DNA from 4 places in the Streptomyces sp. NPDC002276 genome. Region 2 is predicted to be linked to each of the others. Evidence: riboswitches for the same ligand, from Rfam matches in the RefSeq annotation. Region 2 holds a riboswitch; each other region holds the start of a gene.

Region 1 (5,359 bases), on a different contig from region 2:
TCATCCCGCTGATCATCTTCCCGCTGGTCCTGGTCGCGATCGCGGTCTACCCGTTCATCGAGTCCTGGGTCACCGGCGACAAGAGCGAGCACCACATCCTGGACCGCCCGCGCAACGTCCCGACCCGTACGGCCTTCGGTGCCGCGTGGATCTCGTGGTACTTCGTCCTGCTCGTCGGTGGCGGCAACGACATCTGGGCCACGCACTTCCACCTGTCGATCAACACGATCACCTGGGCTGTGCGCGTCGGCTTCTTCGTGGTGCCGGTGCTCGTCTTCATCGCCACCAAGCGGGTCTGCCTCGGCCTCCAGCGCCGCGACAAGGACAAGGTGCTGCACGGCCGCGAGTCGGGCATCATCAAGCGCCTGCCGCACGGTGAGTTCGTCGAGATCCACGAGCCGCTCAGCCAGGACGCGCTGCACACGCTCACCGCGCACGAGCAGTACGTGCCGGCCGCGATCGGCGCGACCGTCGACGAGAACGGTGTCGAGCGCAAGGTCAAGGGCTCCGAGAAGCTGCGCGCCAAGCTGAGCGAGGCGTACTACGGCGAGGAGTCCCAGATCGCCAAGCCCACTGTCGAGGAGTACAAGGAGATCACGAGCGGCCACGGCCACCACTGATCGCTGAGGCGTCGCCACGCCGCGGTCGAAGGGCCCCGTCCGAACACCGGACGGGGCCCTTTGCCGTGCCGTGAGCTGGATAGGGTGGGCCGAACACACACCATTATTTGAAGTACGACACTCAGGAGCGGCCGTATGAGCGCTGTGACCCCCGCTGGAGGCGACACCGCGGCGGCCCGTTCCTGGCCCGACGTACTGAGCGCGCTGCTGGCCGGACAGGACCTGAGCACCGCCGACACGGCGTGGGCGATGGACCGCATCATGAGCGGTGAGGCCGCGGACGCGCAGATCGCGGGCTTCCTGGTGGCGCTGCGGGCCAAGGGCGAGACGGTCGAGGAGATCACCGGTCTCGTCGAGACGATGTACGCCCACGCGAAGCCGCTGGACATCCCGGGTCCCGCCGTCGACATCGTCGGTACGGGCGGCGACCGGGCGAAGACGGTCAACATCTCGACGATGTCCGCGATCGTGATCGCCGGTACGGGTGCGAAGGTCGTCAAGCACGGCAACCGGGCCGCGTCCTCGGCGAGCGGCTCCTCCGACGTGCTGGAGAAGCTCGGCATCAATCTGAACCTGCCGACCGAGCAGGTGGCGCGGGTGGCGGCGGAGGCCGGGATCACCTTCTGCTTCGCGGCCAAGTTCCACCCGTCGATGCGGTTCGTCGGCGCGGTCCGGGGGGCGCTGGGGATCCCGACCGCGTTCAACCTCCTCGGCCCGCTCACCAACCCGGCGAAGGTCACCTCGTCGGCGGTCGGCTGCTTCGACACCCGCATGGCCGGGCTCATCGCGGGCGTGCTCGCCGAACGCGGCTCCTCCGCGCTGGTGTTCCGCGGTGACGACGGCCTCGACGAGCTGACGACCACGGCGACCTCCCGGGTGTGGATCGTCCGCGACGGCAAGGTCACCGAGGAGTCCTTCGACCCCCGGGACGTAGGCCTCGAACTCGTCCCCGTCGAGGCCCTGCGCGGCGCCGACCCCGACTACAACGCGGGCGTCGCCCGCCGCATCCTGGACGGCGAGCCGGGCCCCGTACGGGACGCCGTACTCCTGAACTCGGCGGCCGCCCTGGTGGCGCTGGAGCGGGGGGACGGGCCGTTGGTGGACCGGATCCGCGTCGGGATGGAGAAGGCGGCGGAGTCGATCGACTCGGGGGCGGCCAAGCGCACTCTGGAGCGCTGGGCGGCGGCGACCAACGCGTAGCCGGTACAGCGGTACAGCGGTCGTCGTCCCGCGATCCGGACACGGGTTGCGGGACGACGATCACTTCACGTAAGTTTTTTGACCAGGTCATGAGTGACAGTCATGAGGCCCCGGCCGACTGTCCGGCAACCCTCCGTCCGTGGCGGGGTGCCCCGGGTGAAGACCAGGCCGTAGGCAGCGAGGTCTGCGGCAAGCGCGGGCCCCTCGAAAGACACCAGGGGTCCTGGTCATCGAGGGAGCCCTCTGTGAGCAAGCGAATGCGATAGGGCGTCGAGCCCCGCCTCCGCACACCCCCTTTCACCCCCCTCCGTGCTTGAGCCATGTCCCGCTCGCGCGGCGGAACCGCCTTGCCTCTCACAGGAGTTCGCCATGTCTGTCTCCACCACGGCCGCCGCTACGACGCTTTGTGCCCAGCTGCCCGTTCTCGGACGGGATGTCACCGTCCCGCTCGTCACGGGCGGCGAGGTCACCTACGCGGCGCTCGACTACGCGGCCAGCGCCCCCGCCCTCCAGCGCGTCTGGGACGACGTGGCGGCCTACGCCCCGTACTACGGCAGCGTCCACCGAGGCGCCGGCTACCTCTCGCAACTCTCGACGGACCTCTTCGAGAACGCGCGCAAGACGGTCGAGGAGTTCCTCGACTGCCGCCCCGACGACCAGCTGATTTTCACCCGCTCCACCACGGACTCCCTCAACCTCCTCGCCGCCGCCCTCCCGGCCGACTGCCAGGTCTTCGTCTTCGAGACCGAGCACCACGCGTCCCTCCTCCCCTGGAAGGACGCCCGGGTCACCTACCTCAACGCCCCGCGCACCCCGGCCCAGGCCGTCGAGACCCTGGAGCAGGCCCTCGCCGCCCGCGACCCTTACGGCCCGGCCCTGGTCTGCGTCACCGGCGCCTCGAACGTCACCGGCGAACTGTGGCCGGTACGGGAGTTGGCGGCCGCCGCTCACGCCCACGGCGCCCGGATCGTCCTCGACGCCGCCCAACTCGCCCCGCACCACCCGGTGTCCGTCCAGGACCTCGACGTCGACTGGATCGCCTTCTCCGGCCACAAGCTCTACGCCCCGTTCGGCTCCGGAGTCCTCGCCGGCCGCGCCGACTGGCTCCAGGCGGCCGACCCCTACCTCGCGGGCGGCGGCGCCAGCCGCAAGGTAACTCGGCGCGAGGACGGGGGAGTTGACGTGGAGTGGCACGACAGCGCCGCCCGCCACGAGGCCGGCTCCCCGAACGTCATCGGCGCCTACTCCATCGCGTCGGCCTGCAAGGCGCTGACGGAGGCGGGCTTCGACACGCTGGTGGCCCGCGAGCAGCACCTGATCGCCGAGGTCCGCGCGGGCCTGGCGGCGATCCCCCAGGTCAAGGTCCTGTCCCTCTTCGGCGACGACGCCCCGCGCGTGGGCGTCATCTCCTTCGTCGTCGACGGCTGGAACAGCTCGCACTTCGCGGCCGCCCTCTCCGCCGAGTACGGCATCGGCGTCCGCGACGGCCTCTTCTGCGCCCACCCCCTGGTCCGCACCCTCCTGGGCAGCGACCCCCAGACCCAGGGCGAGTGCGGCGCCCCCGAGGCCGCCCCGGGTGAAAAGTCCCTCAACGCGATCCGAGTGAGCTTCGGCGCGGGCACTCCGGACGAGCACGTGGAGCGCTTCGTGACGGCGGTACGGGAACTGGTGACCGACGGCGCGAAGTGGAACTACCGCACAGAGGGTGGCCGTTGCGTCCCGGCGGTGTGATGTAAACAGGCTTGGGGCGAGTCGCCCCGGGGGCGCGGGGAACTGCGCGACCAGCCACACACGGCCGTCAGTCGCAAACGATCCGCGCCCCCCACCCCACTAGGCGCCCAACCTCAAGAATCCAGCCCAATGGCGAACGCGGCCTCAAGGTCGTGCTGTGAGTACGTCCGGAACGCCACGTGTGTGTCCGTGCCCTCGACGCCCGGGATCTTGCTGATCCGGCCGGGAATCACCTCGGCCAGGTCCTCGTGCTGTCGCACCCGCACCATCGCGATCAAGTCGTACGTACCGGTGACGGAGAAGACCTCGCTCACGGATTCGAGCGCGGCGATCGACTCGGCGATCTCCGGAATCCGGTCCACGCTGGTCTTGATGAGGACGATCGCGGTGATCACGGCTGGTTCTCTCCCTCGGGGACCGTTGCTGGGGCGGCCCTCACTCTAGTCGTACGGCCGAATCTGACCCACGCGTAACCGAAGCCCAGGGTGAAGCCGACCAGGTGGGCCAGGTACGCCACCCCCGGTCCCTGTGCGGCCTGGCCCGCCGCCAGCCACTGGAGGGCGGCCCAGAAGGGCAGGACGACCCACGCGGGGAAGCGCAGCGGCAGGAAGAAGAGGAAGGGGAGGAGGCTCGTCACGCGGGCCCGGGGGAACAGGTACAGGAACGCACCGAGGACCGCCGAGATCGCCCCGGACGCGCCGACGAGGGACTGCGCGGAGTCGGCGTTGGCCAGCGCGTAGCCCAGCAGCGCCAGATAACCGCAGGCCAGATAGAACAGGGTGAACTCGACTCGGCCCAGCCGCTCCTCGGTCATCGCTCCGAAGACGTAGAGGAAGAGCATGTTGCCGAGGAGATGGATCCAGCTGCCGTGGATGAAAAGGGCGGTGACCGGGGTCAGCGCCTCTCGCGCCGGGCTCGCGAACAGGTCGGCCGGTACCACGCCCCAGCGGTGGAAGTACGCGCGCTGGGCGGCGAGCAGCGCGTCCCCCGTGCCGTAGGACGGGACGAAACCCGAGGTCGGGCCGAGGACGAAGATCAGGCAGCACAGGCCGATCAGGGCGTATGTCATGGGCGTCGAGGTGCCGCGGAACGTCCTGACGAGCGCCGGGCCCCAGTTGCTGATCATGGACACAGAGCATGACGTAAGGGGATGTACCGGGGCGTGGTGCCTCGCCGCTGTGGACGACCGAGCGGCGAGTACCCGCCAGGCCGTAGGGTTACGAGCCACACTCGCCGGGCAAACCGGCGATCACGGAAACTGGAACAAGAAGGAAGCGGAAAGCCACGATGACGGTACCCCTGCCGACCGCCTCGACGCGGTGGCGCTGCACCCTCTGCGGCAACCTCACGCGCTTCGACGTGACGCGTTCGTCGAAGGTCGTGGAGTACCTCCACCTGGACCTGGCGGGTGAGCCGAAGGTGGAGGAGCGCGAGGTGGTCAGTGAGACCATCGAGTCGGTGCGCTGCCGCTGGTGCAACGCCGTGGATCAGGTGGAACTCGTGGACAGGCCGGGTGCCGGCTCCTGAGAGGGAGCGGCCCCGCACACGTATAGGGGTGTGAGGGATGGTGGAGAACTCAGGCGGGGGGCCGGGCGACGGCGCCGCCGAGGTGCTCGACCGTCCGCTGCCCGACGGCGTGCGGAGGAGAGTCGTACAGATCGTGTCGGACGGCTTCGGCGGCCTCACCGTCGCCGAACTGCCCGCGCAGCTACGACAGTACGCCCGCTTCGCCCCCAACCGGCGCGCCAAGTTCGCCGGCAACGCCATGGCCGCCGCGCTGGAGTCCGATCCGCTGTTCCGGCAGCGTA
Region 2 (5,359 bases):
GGGCGTTCCCGCACGAGTTCTCCGGCGGCATGCGCCAGCGCGCGATGATCGCCATGGCGATGGCCAACGACCCCGACATCATCCTCGCCGACGAACCGACCACCGCCCTCGACGTCACCATCCAGGCACAGGTCCTCGACGTCCTGCGCACCGCGCAACGCGAGACCGGCGCCGCGCTGCTCCTGGTCAGCCACGACCTCGGTGTCATCGCCGGGACGGCCGACCGGGTCGCCGTGATGCACGAGGGACGGCTCGTCGAATCAGGCACGGCCGACGACGTCTTCGAGCGCCCCCAGGAGCCGTACACGAAACGGCTGTTGGCCGCCGTCCCCCGGATGGACACCCCGCGCGCACCCCAACCACCCACCGGCGAAACGGTGTTGAAGGTACGCGGCCTCACCAGAACCTTCCCGCTCCTCAAAGGGACCGCCTTCAAGCGCCGCATCGGCTCCGTGTACGCCGTCGACGGCGTCGACCTCGACATCCGGCGCGGCGAGACACTCGCCCTCGTCGGCGAATCGGGCTCCGGAAAGTCGACGACGCTCTTCGAACTCCTCGAACTGGCCCCGCCGGAAGGCGGATCGATCGAGCTGTTCGGCAACGACCTCGCCGGACTCGGGAAGGCGCGGGTGAAGGCCCTGCGTCGCCGCGTCCAGATCGTCTTCCAGGACCCGATGGCCTCCCTTGACCCCCGCATGCCCGTCGGGGACATCGTCGCCGAACCACTGCGCACCCAGGGCGCCGACCGGGCGACGATCGGCCGGCGCGTCCCCGAACTCCTCACCCAGGTCGGCCTGGACCCGGCCCACGCGGAGCGCTACCCGCACGAGTTCTCCGGCGGCCAGCGGCAGCGCGTCGGCATCGCCCGAGCACTCTCCGTCGAACCCGAACTGCTCGTCCTCGACGAACCGGTCTCGGCACTCGACGTCTCCGTCCAGGCCGGGGTGCTGAGCCTGCTGCAACGTCTCAAGGAGGAACTGGGCCTCGCCTATCTCTTCGTCTCCCACGACCTGTCCGTGGTGCGGAACATCGCCGACCGCGTGAGCGTCGTCTACCTCGGACGCACGGTCGAGGCGGGCCCCGTGGACGAGGTGTTCGAGCGCCCCCGGCACCCCTACACCCAGGCCCTCCTCTCCGCCGTACCCCTGCCGGACCCGGCCCGCGAGCGGGAACGGCAGCGGACGCGCATCCTGCTCGCCGGCGACCCACCGAGCCCGACACGACGCTACGACGGCTGCCGGTTCCGGGCCCGCTGCCCGCTCCATCCGCAACTGGCGGAGCCGGAGCGGAAACGGTGCGACCAGGAGGTGCCGGTGTTCGGCGAGGACGGGGCGGCCTGCCACTTTCCGCGGGTACGGGAGGTCGTCTGATCCGCGATCCACACCGGGTTTCGCCCGCCCGCCCGGACACCCTCGCACCGCCGTCGGTCACACCTCGATCGGAGCCACGATGAGCCCGGAATTGATGATGTCGAATGCCGCTCTCATCGTCATCGGCGGATTCCCCGGCACCGGGAAGACCACGCTGTCCCGACTCCTGGCCGCACACATCGGGGCGGTGCATCTGCGCGTCGACACCATCGAGCAGGCGCTCGTCCGGTCCGGCCTGGCGCAGCACCCCGTCGGGCCGGCCGGCTACGTCGTCGGGTACGCCCTGGCCGAGGAACACCTCCGGCAAGGGCTCACCGTGATAGCGGAGTCGGTCAATCCGCTGGCCGTCACCCGGGACAGCTGGCGCGGCGTGGGGGCCGGGGCGGGCCTGCCGGTCGTAGAGGTGGAAGTCGTCTGCTCGGATCCGGCCGAGCATCGACACCGCTTGGCCTCCCGGGAGGTCGACATTCCCGGTCTGCCGCTCCCGGACTGGCAGCAGGTCCGGCAACGCGACTACGAACCGTGGAACCGTGAGCACATCACCCTCGACACTGCCGGAGAGGGACCACAGGACTCGCTCAACTCTCTTCTCCAGCACCTCGATCGACTCCGGCTCCTCGCACCGGTGCCGCTCCCCGGGGCGTCTTGACGGCGAGAGAACAGTCGATCTACGGTGAGCGCGAGCTACGAGTTCCGGTGATCAAGCCCTGGCTGGCCGGACGGCAACCCTCGACGCAGTGGGGTGCCCCAGGTGACGGCTCGGCGGATGTTTCTGTTCTGCAAGTGCGTTTCCACCGGCCTCAGTTGCCGGCGACACCCCTAGGAGGACGACGTGGCAACCGGCCTCGTGCTGTGCTCCCGGCGCCATGTGGATCTGCTGCTGGTCTCCAGCTGTCTCTGTCACAGCTGACCCGTTCCCCGCGCAGCACCTTCACCCACTCCCACCCTTCACGCGACAGCGTGCGCTCGGCAAGTCCTGCCCGCCGCACCCCTTTCGCGCACCCATCCATGCGGAGACAGAGACCAGCCATGGCACACTTCAGCACCGTCAGACCTCTTCGGCCCCTCGGCGCGATATCCCTCGGCACGGCGTTCCTGGTCGCCCTCACCGGCTGCACCAGCAGCAAGACGTCCACCGGCTCCGACGGCCCGACGATCACCGTCGGTACCACCGACCAGGTGACCAGCCTCGACCCGGCGGGCGCCTGGGACGCGGGCTCCGGCACCATCGAGAGCGAGGTCTACGCGACCCTCCTCAGCGTGAAGAACGGCGCCACGGAGGTCTCCCCGGACCTCGCCACCGGCATCAAGCTGACCGGGCCCAAGGAGTACACGGTGACTCTGCGGAAGGGCCTGAAGTTCGCGAACGGTCACCAACTCACGTCCTCCGACGTGAAGTTCAGCTTCGACCGGACCCTGAAGATCGCCGACGAGAACGGCCCCTCGTCGCTCCTCTACAACCTCGCCTCGGTCGCCGCCCCGTCACCGACCACGGTCGTCTTCACCCTCAAGTCCGCCAACGACACCCTGTTCCCCCAGGTGTTGTCCACCGCGGCCGGCTACATCGTCGACGAACAGACCTTCCCCGCGGACAAGATCCTCGACGACAAGGCCATCGTCGCGGCCAAGCCATGGAACGGCCCGTACGGCGTCACGAGCTACGACAAGAACTCGCTGGTCTCCTTCACCCAAAACAGCGGGTACGGCGGCCAGTTGGGCACCCCGAAGACCAAGAACATCCAGCTCAAGTACTACACCGACGCCAGCAACCTGAAGCTCGACGTCCAACAGGGCACCGTCGACGCCGTCTACCGCACCCTCACCACCGCCGACCTCGACGACCTGGCCAAGAAGAAGGACATCAAGGTCCACACCGGTTCCGGCAACGGCATCCGCTACATCGTCTTCGACTTCGCCACACAGCCCTACGGCACCAAGACCAAGGACGCCGACAAGGCCAAGGCGCTGGCCGTCCGCCAGGCCGTCGCCGATTCCGTCGACCGCGCCCAACTCGCCCAGCAGGTCTACAAGAACAGCTACCAGCCGCTGTACAGCTCGGTGCCCGACGGACTCACCGGCGCCAGCGACTCCTTCAAGTCGCTCTACGGCGACAAGAACGGCGGCCCCGACAAGGCGGCGGCCGCCGCACGGCTGAAAGCGGCGAAGGTGACCACCCCCGTCACCCTCAACCTCCAGTACAACAGCGACCATTACGGCTCGTCCTCGGCCGACGAGTACGCGCTCGTCAAGACCCAGCTCGAAGCGACGGGGCTGTTCAAGGTGAACCTCCAGTCCACCGAGTGGACCCAGTACGGCAAGGACCGCATCAAGCACCTGTACCCGCTCTACCAACTCGGCTGGTACGCCGACTACTTGGACGCCGACAACTACCTCTCGCCCTTCTACTCGGCCAACAGCTGGGTCGCCAACGGCTACGACGACCCCGCCGTACGCTCGCTGATCCTGAAGGAGGAGACCGAGACCGACGCCGCCAAGCGCGCCGAACTCCTCAAGGAGGCGCAGGACAAGGCCGCGGCGCAGGTGCCGCTGCTGCCACTGCTCCAGGGATCCACCGCGATCGTCACCCGCACCGACGTCAGCGGTGTACCGGACGCGCTGACCAGCGCGTACACCTTCCGCTGGGCAGGACTCTCGAAGAAGTGAGCGCCCTCACCCAGGAGACGGCCCCCGGCGCCGTCGGCAACCCCGCCGACGGCGCCGCCGGGTACGGACTCGCCCGCTACCTGGTGGTCCGCTTCCTCCTCATCATCCCCACCGTGTTCATCCTGGTCAGCCTGGTCTTCTTCCTGATGCGCGCCACCGGCGACCCGATCAGCGCCGCCTTCGGCGACCGGCTCACCCCGGACCAGCTCCAGGCGAAACTCCACCAGGCGGGCTACGACCGGCCGTTGCTCACCCAGTACCTGGACTACCTGAAGTCCCTGGCGACCGGTGACTTCGGCCGCACGGTCACCGACAACGAACCCGTCACCCACGTCCTGGGCACCTACGGCGCGGCCACCGTCGAACTCGCCTTCTACGCCCTCGTGGTGGCCCTCGCCGTCGGTGTGCCGCTCGGCATGGTGGCGGCCTCGTACCGGGACCGCGCACCCGACGCGGCGCTGCGCCTGTTCGCCGTCCTCACCTACGCCACCCCGGTGTTCTTCGTGGGGCTGCTGCTGAAGCTCGTCTTCGCCATCCAACTCGGCTGGCTGCCCGCGTCCGGCCGGGCGAGCACGGACGTCCAGCTCTTCCTCCAGAACCAGACCAGCACGACCGGCTTCTATCTCATCGACGCCCTGCGGAGCGGCGACGGAGCGGCCGTGACGGACGTGCTGAAACACGCCGTACTGCCCGGCGTGGCGCTGGGGTTGCTCGTCGCCGGCATCCTGCTGCGGCTGGTCCGCACGAACCTGATCGGCACCCTGGGCGCCGACTACGTCGAGGCCGCCCGCTCCCGGGGTGTCGCGCCCTTCCGCCTGGTGACCCGACACGCGACGCGACCAGCCCTGATCCCCGTCGTCACCGTCCTGGGACTCCAGGTCGCCGGACTGCTCGGCGGAGCGGTACTGACGGAGACCACCTTCGAGTGGAAGGGCCTCGGCTACGAACTCGCCCACTACCTGACGGTCCGTGACTTCCCGGCGGTGCAGGGCATCGTGGCCCTGTTCGCCGTCGTCGTGGCGGTGACGAACTTCCTCGTCGACGTCGTCGCGGCCCTCATCGATCCCCGAGTGAGGTACTGAGCCGTGGCCCAACTCCTCGTGCGACGGCCCACCTTGCTGCCGGACCGCATGCGCGCACGACTGCGCACCGGGGGTGCGATACAGCGCGCCATGCTCCTCACCGGCGCCGTCCTCACCGTGCTGTTCGTCCTCACCGCCCTCCTCGGACCGCTCCTCGCCCCTTACGGATTCGCCCAACTCCAGGACGGGGGACGGCTGTTCGGCTCGCAGCAACACCCCAGTGGCGCCCATCCGTTGGGCACC
Region 3 (5,359 bases), on a different contig from region 2:
GCCGCGGTGGCCACGACCGCGCACGCGGCCCCGGCCACCTTCACCCACCCCGGCATGCTGCACAACGCCGGTGACATCAACCGGGCCAAGGTCAGGGTCGCGGCGGGAACCGACCCCTGGCTGTCCGGCTGGAACAGGCTGACCGCCAACTCCCATGCGCAGTCGACCTGGACGAACCGGGCGACCGCGACGATCATCCGGGGCGGCGACGGGCAGAACTACAGCCTGCTCTACAACGACATCGCCGCCGCCTACCAGAACGCCCTGCGCTGGAAGGTCGGCGGCACCGAGGCGAACGCCGTGTGCGCCGCGAACATCCTCAACGCATGGTCCACCACGCTGACTTCGGTGACCGGGAACGCCGACCGGTTCCTCGCGGCCGGTCTGTACGGCTGGCAGTTCGCGAATGCCTGCGAACTCATGCGGGACTACAGCGGGTTCGACCTCGCCGCCGCGCAGCAGATGCTGGCGAACGTCTTCTACCCGCTCAACAACAGCTTCCTCACCAACCACAACGACGCCTGCATCACCAACTACTGGGCCAACTGGGACCTGTGCAACATGGCGTCGATCCTGGCCATCGGGATCCTCAACGGGGACAGCGCCAAGTACGACCAGGCCGTCACCTACTTCAAGTCGGGTGCGGGGAACGGCTCGATCGCGCACGCCGTGCCGTATCTGTACACCGACTCGGACGGCTACGCGCTCGGTCAGTGGCAGGAGTCCGGCCGCGACCAGGGCCACACCGTCCTGGGCATGGGCCAGATGGGCGCGATCTGCGAGATGGCCTGGAACCAGGGCGACGACCTGTACTCGTACGACAGCCGCCGCTTCATGAAGGCCGCGCAGTACGTCGCCAAGTACAACGCGGGCAGCGACGTGCCCTTCACCACCTACACCTGGGGTACCGGGCAGAGCTGTGCCCAGTCCTCCCAGACGGTGATCTCCTCCGCCTCGCGCGGCCAGATCCGGCCGGTGTGGGCGATGCTCCACTTCCACTACAAGCGTCGGATCGGCCTCGACGACAAGTACATCTCGGCCATGTACTACAACCTCGTCGCACCCGAGGGCGGGGGAGGTGACTACGGCTCCGACAGCGGCGGCTACGACCAGCTCGGCTTCGGGACCTTGATGTACGCGAAGTAGCGGCCCGGCCTGTCCACGGGTCGGGACCTGTGCCCGACCCGTGGACGCCCTCTTGACCCCGGGCGACGGTGGATCGACACTCCAGTAGGGAATCCTAGTGAACAGGTAGGGAAACATGGGGCGCCTTGAGCCGGTCACCACCAGCCGAGTGGACCGTTCGCCCCTTCTGACCTCCCGCCGTCACATCGATCTGCTGCGGGTGTGCAGCGCCATGAGCCCACTGCGCTGAGCCCCGTCCACCGTTCGACGACGCTTCCGCCGCGCGTACGTCCACGCGCCCGTACCCGGGGAGTCCCATGTCCGTCACGCCTCTCGCCGCCGTCCCCTCACCCCGCTCCGCCCCCCAGTTCCGTGGCCGGATCGGGAGCGACGCGCGCAGCGGGCACTACGCCGTTCCCCGCCGCTACCGCCTCCATCTGTCCACCGCCTGCGCCGACGGCCTGCGCATCGCCGTCACCCACAGCCTGCTCGGCCTCGAAGAGAGCTGTCCGGCCGTGTTCCTGTCCGCCGTGCCCGACTGTCCGAGTGGTGGACACTCCGCGCTGCGCCCGCTCTACGAGGCGAGCGCCCACCGCTACTCCGGACCCGCCGCCGCGCCCGTGCTCAGCGACGACTGGTCAGGCCGCATCGTCAGCACCCACGCCCCCGACATCACCCGCGACCTCGCCCGGCACTTCGGCGCGGGCGGACCCCGGCTCTACCCGTGCGGCGCCGAGTCGGAGATCGAGGCCGTCGAGCGGCTCTGCGCGCAGGGCGTCGAGGACGCGGCGCAGCGCGCCGGAGCGGCCGGTGGCGAACAGGCGGAGCGCGACGAGGCGCTGGGCCGGCTGCTGGAGACACTGGGCTCGCTCGACCGCTGGCTGGACGGCCGCGAGCACATGATCCGCGACGAACTCACCGCCGCCGACGTCGAGTTGTGGGTGACGCTGGTGCAACTCGACACCGTGCACCGCTACCACCTGGACGCCGCCGCCGTGCAGAGCGTCGCCGACCACCCCCACCTGTGGGCCTACGCCCGTCGGCTGGCCGCCCACCCGGCCTTCGGCACCCATCTGGACCTCGACGGCATCGCCCGCCGCCACCACGCCCGTTGCCAGGGTCTGGAGGCCGCCGGAGCCGCCGTCCAGATTCTGGACTGGGCGGCCCATGCGGCGGACGAAACGGGAGCTTGCCGCAGTTGAGCGGCGTCCGCACCGTCCACTTGCTGGACGGCCGTTGACATTCGTTCGAGCAATTGTCTTAACTTGCGGCCAGAACGGTCATGAGTGTCAGCGACAAGCCCTGGCTTGCTGACCGGCAACCCTCGCACGCGGTGGGGTGCCCCAGGTGACGACCGGACCGGATGACGTTTCGGTAAGCGCGAGGCCCTGCGGGGCCGGAACAGTGACAGGTGACGCCATGTACGCAGCTCCCAGGACGGCCACATGCCGCCCGCAGGGCTGCGTACGGTCGTACGCCAACCTGTTCGTCGCCGACCGCGCTGTCGATCTGCTCCGGGTCAGCAGCGCACTGTGTACCGCGACGGGCCGCGCCCGCTGTCGGGCCTGACGACCAGTCGGCCGACGCACTTCTGACGCACACCCGATCCCGTCGGTGTGCCTGCCCCCTCCCCGCCCTCGGTCCCGCGCTCCCGCGCGTGCCGTCCGCCGTCGCGCGTCCACCGCCACGGACCGGGGTCTGTGAACCCGCCGGAGCCCACCATGAGTGAACCCCCAGGCACCACCGTGTCCCTGGCCGACGCCACCGTAGCTGATGCCTCGTCAAAACCCCTGACAGCACAGCGAGTTCAGCCGCTGCGCCGGCCCGGCCGGTGGATCGTCACCCTGGTCGTGCTGGTGGTGGGCGCGCAGTTCGTCCACGGACTGGTCACCAACTCCTTCTACCAGTGGGACCGCTTCGGCTACTGGTTCCTGCGCCCGACGATCCTCGACGGACTCGTCATCACCCTCGAAGTCGCCGCGCTCAGCGCGGTGTTGGGCCTCCTCGGCGGCATCCTGCTCGCCCTGGCCCGACTCTCCAAGAGCCCGGTACTGCGCGCGGCGAGCTGGACCTACGTATGGGCCCTGCGCTCGATCCCGCTCATCGTGGTGCTGATCTTCCTCTACAACTTCAGCGCCCTGTACCAGACGCTCAGCATCGGCGTCCCCTTCGGACCCGCCTTCTTCTCCTTCGACGAGTCGAAGCTCGCCACCGACATGGTCGTCGCCGTCGTCGGACTCAGCCTCAACGAGGCGGCGTACGCGGCCGAAGTGGTCCGCGGCGGCATCCTCTCCGTCGACCAGGGCCAGCACGAGGCGGCCTCCGCCCTCGGCCTCCCCAAGAGCTACCAGTTCCGCAAGATTGTCTTCCCGCAGGCGCTGCGCTCCATCACCCCGAACTACGTCAACCAGCTGATCGGCCTGATCAAGAGCACCTCGCTGGTCTTCTACGTCTCGCTGCTCGACCTGTTCGGCTCCGCGCAGACGATGGGCTCCACCTACCCCGGCGACATCGTGCCGCTGCTCCTGGTCGTCACCGTCTGGTACCTGATCCTGACCAGCGTCGTGTCCGTCATCCAGTTCTACGTCGAGCGGCACTACGCCCGGGGCGCCACCCGCAACCTGCCGCCCACCCCGATCCAGAAACTCCGCACCGGTGTCACCGATCTGCGGGCCCGCATCCGGAGGGAGACCGCCGTATGACCACGAACACCGTCGAACCGCTGGCGGACATCACACCCGCCGCCGTAGAGGTGCACGACGTCCACAAGTGGTACGGCGCCCATCGCGTGCTGGACGGCGTCGACCTCACCGTGCGGCCCGGCGAGGTCACCGTGATCCTCGGCCCGTCCGGCTCCGGCAAGTCCACACTGCTGCGGGTCATCAACCACCTGGAGAAGCCCGAGATCGGCTACGTCAGCGTCAACGGCGAACTCATAGGGGTGAAGCAACAGGGCGGACGGCTGAAGGAGTTGAGCGAGCGGGCCATCCTCGCGCAGCGCAGCCGGATCGGGTTCGTCTTCCAGAACTTCAACCTCTTCCCGCACCTGACCGTCCTGGACAACGTGGCCGCCGCCCCGGTCGCCACCGGCAGGCTCGGCAAGCCCGAAGCTCTGGAACTGGCAAGGGAGTTGCTGGGCCGCGTCGGTCTCGCCGAGAAGACCGGCGCCTACCCCAGGCAGCTCTCCGGCGGCCAGCAGCAGCGCGTCGCCATCGCCCGCGCCCTCGCCCTGCGGCCCGGCGTCATCCTCTTCGACGAGCCGACCTCCGCCCTCGACCCCGAACTCGTCGGCGAAGTCCTGTCCGTCATCAAGGACTTGGCGACCAGCGGCACCACCCTCGTCATCGTCACCCACGAGATCGGCTTCGCCCGCGAGGTCGCCGACCGGGTCGTTTTCATCGACGGCGGAAAGATCGTCGAACAGGGCCCGCCCCACGAGGTCCTCGACAAACCACAGCACGAGCGCACCAGGGACTTCCTCAGCAAGGTCCTCTGAGCCACGCCCTCTTCACCTTCACCTTCACCTTCAAAAGCCCTCAACACCGAGCCTAGGAACAGCCATGTCTACTCTCAGCCTGCGCAGCAGAATCACTCGCGGACTCACCGCGGGAACCGTCCTCGCTTCCCTCGCCGGTGGTCTCGCGGCCTGCGGCGGCGACAGTGACGCGGCCACCACGTCCGGCAGCGCCGCCTCCGGCACGGTCACCGTGGGCGCCTTCTCCCTCGGTGCCGCCAAGGAGGCGACGCTCAAGGTCGCCGAAGTGAAGTCGATCAGCGCCGAGTTGCCCAAGTCCATAGCGAAGAGCGGCAAGTTGGAGATCGGTGTCGGCTTCCTGCCCGCCGGCTCCCCGCCGCTCGGCTACGTCGGCTCGGACCAGAAGACCCTCACCGGTTCCGAGACCGACATCGCCCGCCTGGTCGCCGCCGTCCTCGGGCTCAAGCCCGAGCTGAAGAACTCCACTTGGGAGAACCTCTTCATCGGCCTGGACAGCGGAAAGGTCGACGTCGCCTTCTCCAACGTCACCGACACCGAGGAGCGCAAGGCGAAGTACGAGTTCGCCTCCTACCGCGAGGACAACCTCGGCTTCGCGGTGAAGGCCGACAACTCCTGGAACTTCGACGGCAATTACGAGAACCTCGCCGGCAAGACCGTCGCCGTGGGCGCGGGCACCAACCAGGAGCGGATCCTCCTGGAGTGGAAGAAGAAGCTGGCCGCCGAGGGCAAGAAGGCGCT
Region 4 (5,359 bases), on a different contig from region 2:
GGACGCCGATGATTGTCTTGCGGGTGATCCGCTCGCGGCCGGTGTCCGGATCGCGCCGCACGTGCTCGACGCCACGGGGAGAACCCGTCGGCCACAGAGGGAGCCACCGATAGGGATCGAGCCCCTGCACGCAGGTCTCGAACGCCGTCGCCCATGGCCAGGTCAGGAACCCCAGCCGGTCCGCCCCGAGCAGCCCCTCCATCAACCGCACCCGGATGTCGTCCGGAAGCATCGCGAAGTACTCGTACGGAGCCCACGGCGTGTGCGAGAAGTGCCCGATCCTGAGATCCGGCCGCAGCTCCCGCAGCATCCCCGGCACCAGACACAGGTGGTAGTCCTGCACCAGCACCGCCGCGCCCTCGGCCGCCTCCTGGGCCAGCGCCTCGGCGAACGCCCGGTTGTACGTCTCGTACGACGCCCACTGGCGCCGGAACTCCGCGTCGAAGACCGGCTCCAGCGGGGTCTGGTACAGCATGTGGTGGACGAACCACAGCACGGAGTTGGCGATGCCGTTGTACGCGTCGGCGTGCACGTCGGCCGGAATGGCGAGCATCCGCACACCGTCCTCGCCGACCCCGCGCCGTACCGCCTCCCGGTCGCCCTCCGACAGCGCCGAGCACACCCACAGCGCCCCCGCGTCCGGCCCGATCGCCGAAAGACCGGACACCAGCCCGCCGCCCCCGCGCCGGGCGCGCAGCGAACCGTCGTCGCCCACCTCGTACGAGACCGGCCCGCGATTGGACGCGACGAGCACCTGAGCAGCACCGGACGGGGACGAGGGGGACGACGTGGAAGCCATACGGCACAACCTAGCCCGGCCCGGAAACGCTCAAACGTACGGACGGGTCACAACGGACCGGACGGGTCCGTATACGGCCGTCCATGACCGCCCCGGCTACGCCACCTTGCGCGACTGGTACTCGGTGATGTCCACCATCGGCGGCCGTTCCTCCGTGTCCACGGAGTACGTGCGCGGCTCGAAACCGTCCGGACCCCGCTCGAACTGGGTCAGCGACGGCCGGATCAGATGCCCGCGGGCCAGCCTCAGCTGGGCCGTGCGGTAGATCTGCGCGGCCATCCGCCCCAGCGCCTGCCCGTCCTGGTGCCGGTGCTTGCGCACACCCACGTCCACCTGGGCGAGCGCGTCCAGGCCCACCAGGTGCAGCGCGTCGACGAGCATGCCCAGCTCGACGCCGTAGCCGACGGGGAACGGGAGCTGCTCAAGGAGCGAGCGGCGGGCCGCGTACTCGCCGCCCAACGGCTGGACGAATCCGGCCAGTTGAGGCCAGTGCATGTTCAGCAGCGGGCGGGCCATCAGCTCGGTGACCCGGCCGCCCTGTCCGGCCGCGCCGCCCAGCGGGCGGTCGTACATCGCCTTGACGAGGTCGACACCGGGGTCGGTGAGCAGCGGCCCCACGATCCCGGTGACGAAGTCCGAGGAGAACTCCTTCAGGTCGGCGTCGATGAAACAGACGATGTCGCCGCTCGTCACCAGCAGCGAACGCCACAGCACCTCGCCCTTGCCGGGCACGGCGGGGATGCGGGGCAGGATGTCGTCCCGGTGCACGACCCGGGCGCCCGCCGCGGCGGCCACCTCGGAGGTGCGGTCGGTAGACCCGGAGTCGACTACGACGATCTCGTCGACGAGCGGGACCTGCTGCATGAGGTCGTGACGGATGATCGCGACGATGTCACCGACCGTCGCTTCCTCGTTGAGCGCGGGCAGCACGACGGAGACCGACTGGCCCGTACGGTGCTTCGCGGCCAGGATCTTGTGGAGCGGCCGATCGGTCAGGGACCAGGAGCGGGTGCTCAGCCAGTGCTCGACTTCCTTCAGCACGTTGCGCGGCTCCTCTGCGTTCTCTCGGCGAGGGCTGGTCACAGACAGTGAGTAAGTGATCCATCTCGCGGTTCGGACGGCTCACTCAACTGTCCTGGCCTTCGGTTACAGTCTTGAACAACGCTGATGACCATCGCATGTCGGGGGCCGTCGGCGAGACAATTGCATACACAACTGAACACCGCTCATCCAGAGGGGCAGAGGGATACGGCCCGTTGAAGCCCCGGCAACCCTCCAGCCGGTCTTGTCGCATGTACACGTACATGTGCCGAGGCTCCCGGCTTGGGAAGGTGCCAAATCCGTCTCATGGCGAAACGCGTCGTGAGGAAGATGAGGAAAGGGCCTCGCCTCCATGGCTGCGCAGACTGTTGCAAGCACCACGAACCCCGCGAAGACGGACACGACCGCCGCGGACCCGAACACCACTTCCGCGAACGCCGTTGATCTCGGCCCCGCCACCGCGCTCTCCTGCCGCGAGTGCGGCCACCGCGTCCCGCTCGGCCCGGTCTTCGCCTGCGAGGAGTGTTTCGGCCCGCTGGAGATCGCCTACGACTTCTCGGCCTACGACACCGAAGAGCTTCGCAAGCGGATCGAAGCGGGCCCCGCGAACATCTGGCGTTACGCGCCCCTGCTGCCCGTCCCCGCGGACGTGGCGACCAAGCCGAACATCAACCCCGGCTGGACCAAGCTCGTCCAGGCCGACAACCTCGCCCGCGAACTCGGCGTGGACGCGGGCAAGTTGTTCGTGAAGGACGACTCCGGCAACCCGACGCACTCCTTCAAGGACCGGGTCGTGGCGCAGGCCATCGAGGCGGCGCGCGCCTTCGACTTCACCACCCTCTCCTGCTCCTCCACCGGCAACCTCGCGGGCGCGGTCGGCGCCGCCGCGGCCCGGGCCGGCTTCCGCTCCTGCGTGTTCATCCCGCACGACCTGGAGCAGGGCAAGGTCGTCATGGCCGCGGTCTACGGCGGCGAGCTGGTCGGCATCGAGGGCAACTACGACGACGTGAACCGCTTCTGCTCCGAGCTGATCGGCGACCCGGCCGGCGAGGGCTGGGGCTTCGTCAACGTCAACCTGCGGCCGTACTACGCGGAGGGCTCCAAGACCCTGGCGTACGAGATCTGCGAGCAGCTCGGCTGGCGGCTCCCGGACCAGCTGGTCGTGCCGATCGCCTCCGGCTCGCAGCTCACGAAGATCGACAAGGGTCTCCAGGAGCTGATCAAGCTCGGTCTCGTCGAGGACAAGCCGTACAAGATCTTCGGCGCGCAGGCGGAGGGCTGCTCGCCGGTGTCCGTGGCCTACAAGGCCGGGCACGACGTGGTCCGCCCCCAGAAGCCGAACACCATCGCCAAGTCCCTGGCCATCGGCAACCCGGCGGACGGGCCGTACGTCCTCGACATCGCGCGTCGCACGGGCGGTGCGGTGGAGGACGTCACCGACGAGCAGTGTGTGGACGCGATCAAGCTGCTGGCGCGGACCGAGGGGATCTTCGCGGAGACCGCGGGCGGGGTGACCGTCGGCGTGACGAGGAAGCTGATCGAGAACGGTCTGCTGGACCCGACGCTGACGACTGTCGTGCTGAACACGGGTGACGGTCTGAAGACGCTGGACGCGGTTGCCGGTACCGGGCTGACCGCGACGATCCGCCCGAGCCTTGAGTCGTTCAGGGAAGCCGGGCTCGCGTCCTGACGGCCCGCGCCCCCAAAAGACAAAGCCGTACCTGACCGGAGGTCCTGAGCATGAGCGTTTCCGTCCGCATCCCCACCATCCTGCGCACCTACACCGGCGGGCAGGCCGAAGTGACCGCCGAAGGCACCACCCTCGCCGAGGTCATCAGCGACCTGGAGAAGAACCACACGGGGATCTCCGCCCGGGTCCTCGACGACCAGGGGAAGCTGCGTCGGTTCGTCAACGTGTACGTCAACGACGACGACGTGCGGTTCGAGCAGGGGCTGGAGACGGCGACTCCGGACGGCGCCGGCGTCTCGATCATCCCGGCCGTCGCCGGAGGCTGATCGTTACCCTAGGTAATGCCGATTACCGAGAGTTCATCGAATTGCCCCCTCCGCGAGAGAAGCGGAGGGGGCAATTCTCTATGGTTGAGCGGGGTACAGTTGGGGAACGCGCTCCACTCGGCATGCCGAACGCATATGAGTACCGGCTCCGCGTGCGATGAGAAGTAGCCAAAGTGTGCAGGTATTTTGCGCCTTATGTGCCCTTTATCCGGCCCGACTTGCCCTGAAGTCGGGCGAATTCTCCGTAAATTCCCGACCGGTCCTGCCCGGAATTCTCGTCGGATTGACCTGTTGCAGACGGCAGTTGGACGGATACATTCGGCCGCGGTCGACGCGTTCCGGCGCACGCCCCCAATCCTGTGGGGGGTGAGGTCTGACCCGGATCCGCGAAGTGTGGATCCGTGCAAGGGCCAGTAATAGGGGAGTTAGGCATGGCTCAGGGCACCGTCAAATGGTTCAACGCGGAGAAGGGGTACGGCTTCATCGCGGTCGACGGTGGTGCGGATGTTTTCGTCCACTACAGCGCGATTCAAATGGACGGCTACCGCACCCTGGAAGAGGGTCAGCGGGTCGATTTCGAGATCTCGCAGGGTCAGAAGGGGCCGCAGGCGGACATGGTCCGGCTCGCGACCAGCTGAAGCACGCGCCGACGAACAGCAGCGACGTTCTTCGTTCCTCACCGAAGGGCTCGTACTCCTGGGGGGTCACCTCCTGGGGTACGGGCCCTTCGGCATGCCCGGAGCCACCGTCCGGGTACCGGTCAGTCCGCGGGAGCCGCTTGCACTCGACCATGCCGAGTGCTAATCATTGGCGTTAGCACTCTGAAGGTGAGAGTGATAACGAAGGATCGGGTCGGTGAGGCCCGCAGGCCAGGTGGCGCAAGGAGCTACAGGGCAGGCGAGCCGTCCGTCGCGGGCGCCAGCGCGGTCCGGAGCAATCCACCCCAGTCCGGGAGGACCACTTCACATGGCCAAGATCATCGCGTTCGACGAGGAGGCGCGGCGAGGCCTTGAGCGCGGCATGAACCAGCTCGCCGACGCCGTCAAGGTCACCCTCGGCCCCAAGGGCCGCAACGTCGTCCTTGAGAAGAAGTGGGGCGCCCCCACGATCACCAACGATGGTGTCTCCATCGCCAAGGAGATCGAGCTGGAGGACCCGTACGAGAAGATCGGCGCCGAGCTGGTCAAGGAAGTCGCCAAGAAGACGGACGACGTCGCCGGTGACGGTACGACCACCGCGACCGTGCTCGCCCAGGCCCTCGTCAAGGAAGGCCTCCGCAACGTAGCCGCGGGCGCCAACCCGATGGCCCTCAAGCGCGGTATCGAGAAGGCCGTCGAGGCTGTCTCCGGTGCCCTCCTTGAGCAGGCCAAGGACGTGGAGACCAAGGAGCAGATCGCTTCTACGGCCTCCATCTCCGCCGCCGACACCCAGATCGGCGAGCTCATCGCCGAGGCGATGGACAAGGTCGGCAAGGAAGGCGTCATCACCGTCGAGGAGTCGCAG

What was found. Region 2 has a riboswitch for S-adenosylmethionine ahead of ACWIHT_RS04155 (ABC transporter substrate-binding protein). Riboswitches for the same ligand answer to the same signal wherever they lie in the genome.
Region 1: it holds a riboswitch for S-adenosylmethionine, as region 2 does, so the genes downstream of both, ACWIHT_RS16865 (aminotransferase class V-fold PLP-dependent enzyme) here and ACWIHT_RS04155 (ABC transporter substrate-binding protein) in region 2, are expected to answer to the same signal.
Region 3: it holds a riboswitch for S-adenosylmethionine, as region 2 does, so the genes downstream of both, ACWIHT_RS39660 (amino acid ABC transporter permease) here and ACWIHT_RS04155 (ABC transporter substrate-binding protein) in region 2, are expected to answer to the same signal.
Region 4: it holds a riboswitch for S-adenosylmethionine, as region 2 does, so the genes downstream of both, thrC (threonine synthase) here and ACWIHT_RS04155 (ABC transporter substrate-binding protein) in region 2, are expected to answer to the same signal.

What each region holds. Positions count from the first base shown of each region.
Region 1 covers NZ_JBSFCQ010000006.1:6,862-12,220, forward strand. The annotation lists gene qcrB (cytochrome bc1 complex cytochrome b subunit) at 1-620, shown strand, start outside; gene trpD (anthranilate phosphoribosyltransferase) at 756-1,820, shown strand; SAM riboswitch class IV at 1,906-2,022, shown strand; gene ACWIHT_RS16865 (aminotransferase class V-fold PLP-dependent enzyme) at 2,190-3,551, shown strand; gene ACWIHT_RS16870 (Lrp/AsnC family transcriptional regulator) at 3,665-3,946, opposite strand; gene ACWIHT_RS16875 (rhomboid family intramembrane serine protease) at 3,943-4,677, opposite strand; gene ACWIHT_RS16880 (hypothetical protein) at 4,839-5,078, shown strand; gene ACWIHT_RS16885 (NYN domain-containing protein) at 5,116-5,359, shown strand, end outside.
Region 2 covers NZ_JBSFCQ010000001.1:896,282-901,640, forward strand. The annotation lists gene ACWIHT_RS04145 (dipeptide ABC transporter ATP-binding protein) at 1-1,370, shown strand, start outside; gene ACWIHT_RS04150 (AAA family ATPase) at 1,450-2,019, shown strand; SAM riboswitch class IV at 2,053-2,162, shown strand; gene ACWIHT_RS04155 (ABC transporter substrate-binding protein) at 2,400-4,034, shown strand; gene ACWIHT_RS04160 (ABC transporter permease) at 4,031-5,116, shown strand; gene ACWIHT_RS04165 (ABC transporter permease) at 5,120-5,359, shown strand, end outside.
Region 3 covers NZ_JBSFCQ010000022.1:76,394-81,752, reverse strand. The annotation lists gene ACWIHT_RS39675 (alginate lyase family protein) at 1-1,146, shown strand, start outside; gene ACWIHT_RS39670 (putative leader peptide) at 1,262-1,375, shown strand; gene ACWIHT_RS39665 (glutathione S-transferase C-terminal domain-containing protein) at 1,443-2,327, shown strand; SAM riboswitch class IV at 2,404-2,512, shown strand; gene ACWIHT_RS39660 (amino acid ABC transporter permease) at 2,847-3,827, shown strand; gene ACWIHT_RS39655 (amino acid ABC transporter ATP-binding protein) at 3,824-4,621, shown strand; gene ACWIHT_RS39650 (ABC transporter substrate-binding protein) at 4,686-5,359, shown strand, end outside.
Region 4 covers NZ_JBSFCQ010000032.1:37,252-42,610, reverse strand. The annotation lists gene ACWIHT_RS44395 (alpha,alpha-trehalose-phosphate synthase (UDP-forming)) at 1-799, opposite strand, end outside; gene ACWIHT_RS44390 (glucosyl-3-phosphoglycerate synthase) at 896-1,840, opposite strand; SAM riboswitch class I at 2,023-2,177, shown strand; gene thrC (threonine synthase) at 2,193-3,530, shown strand; gene ACWIHT_RS44380 (MoaD/ThiS family protein) at 3,581-3,856, shown strand; gene ACWIHT_RS44375 (cold-shock protein) at 4,288-4,494, shown strand; gene groL (chaperonin GroEL) at 4,823-5,359, shown strand, end outside.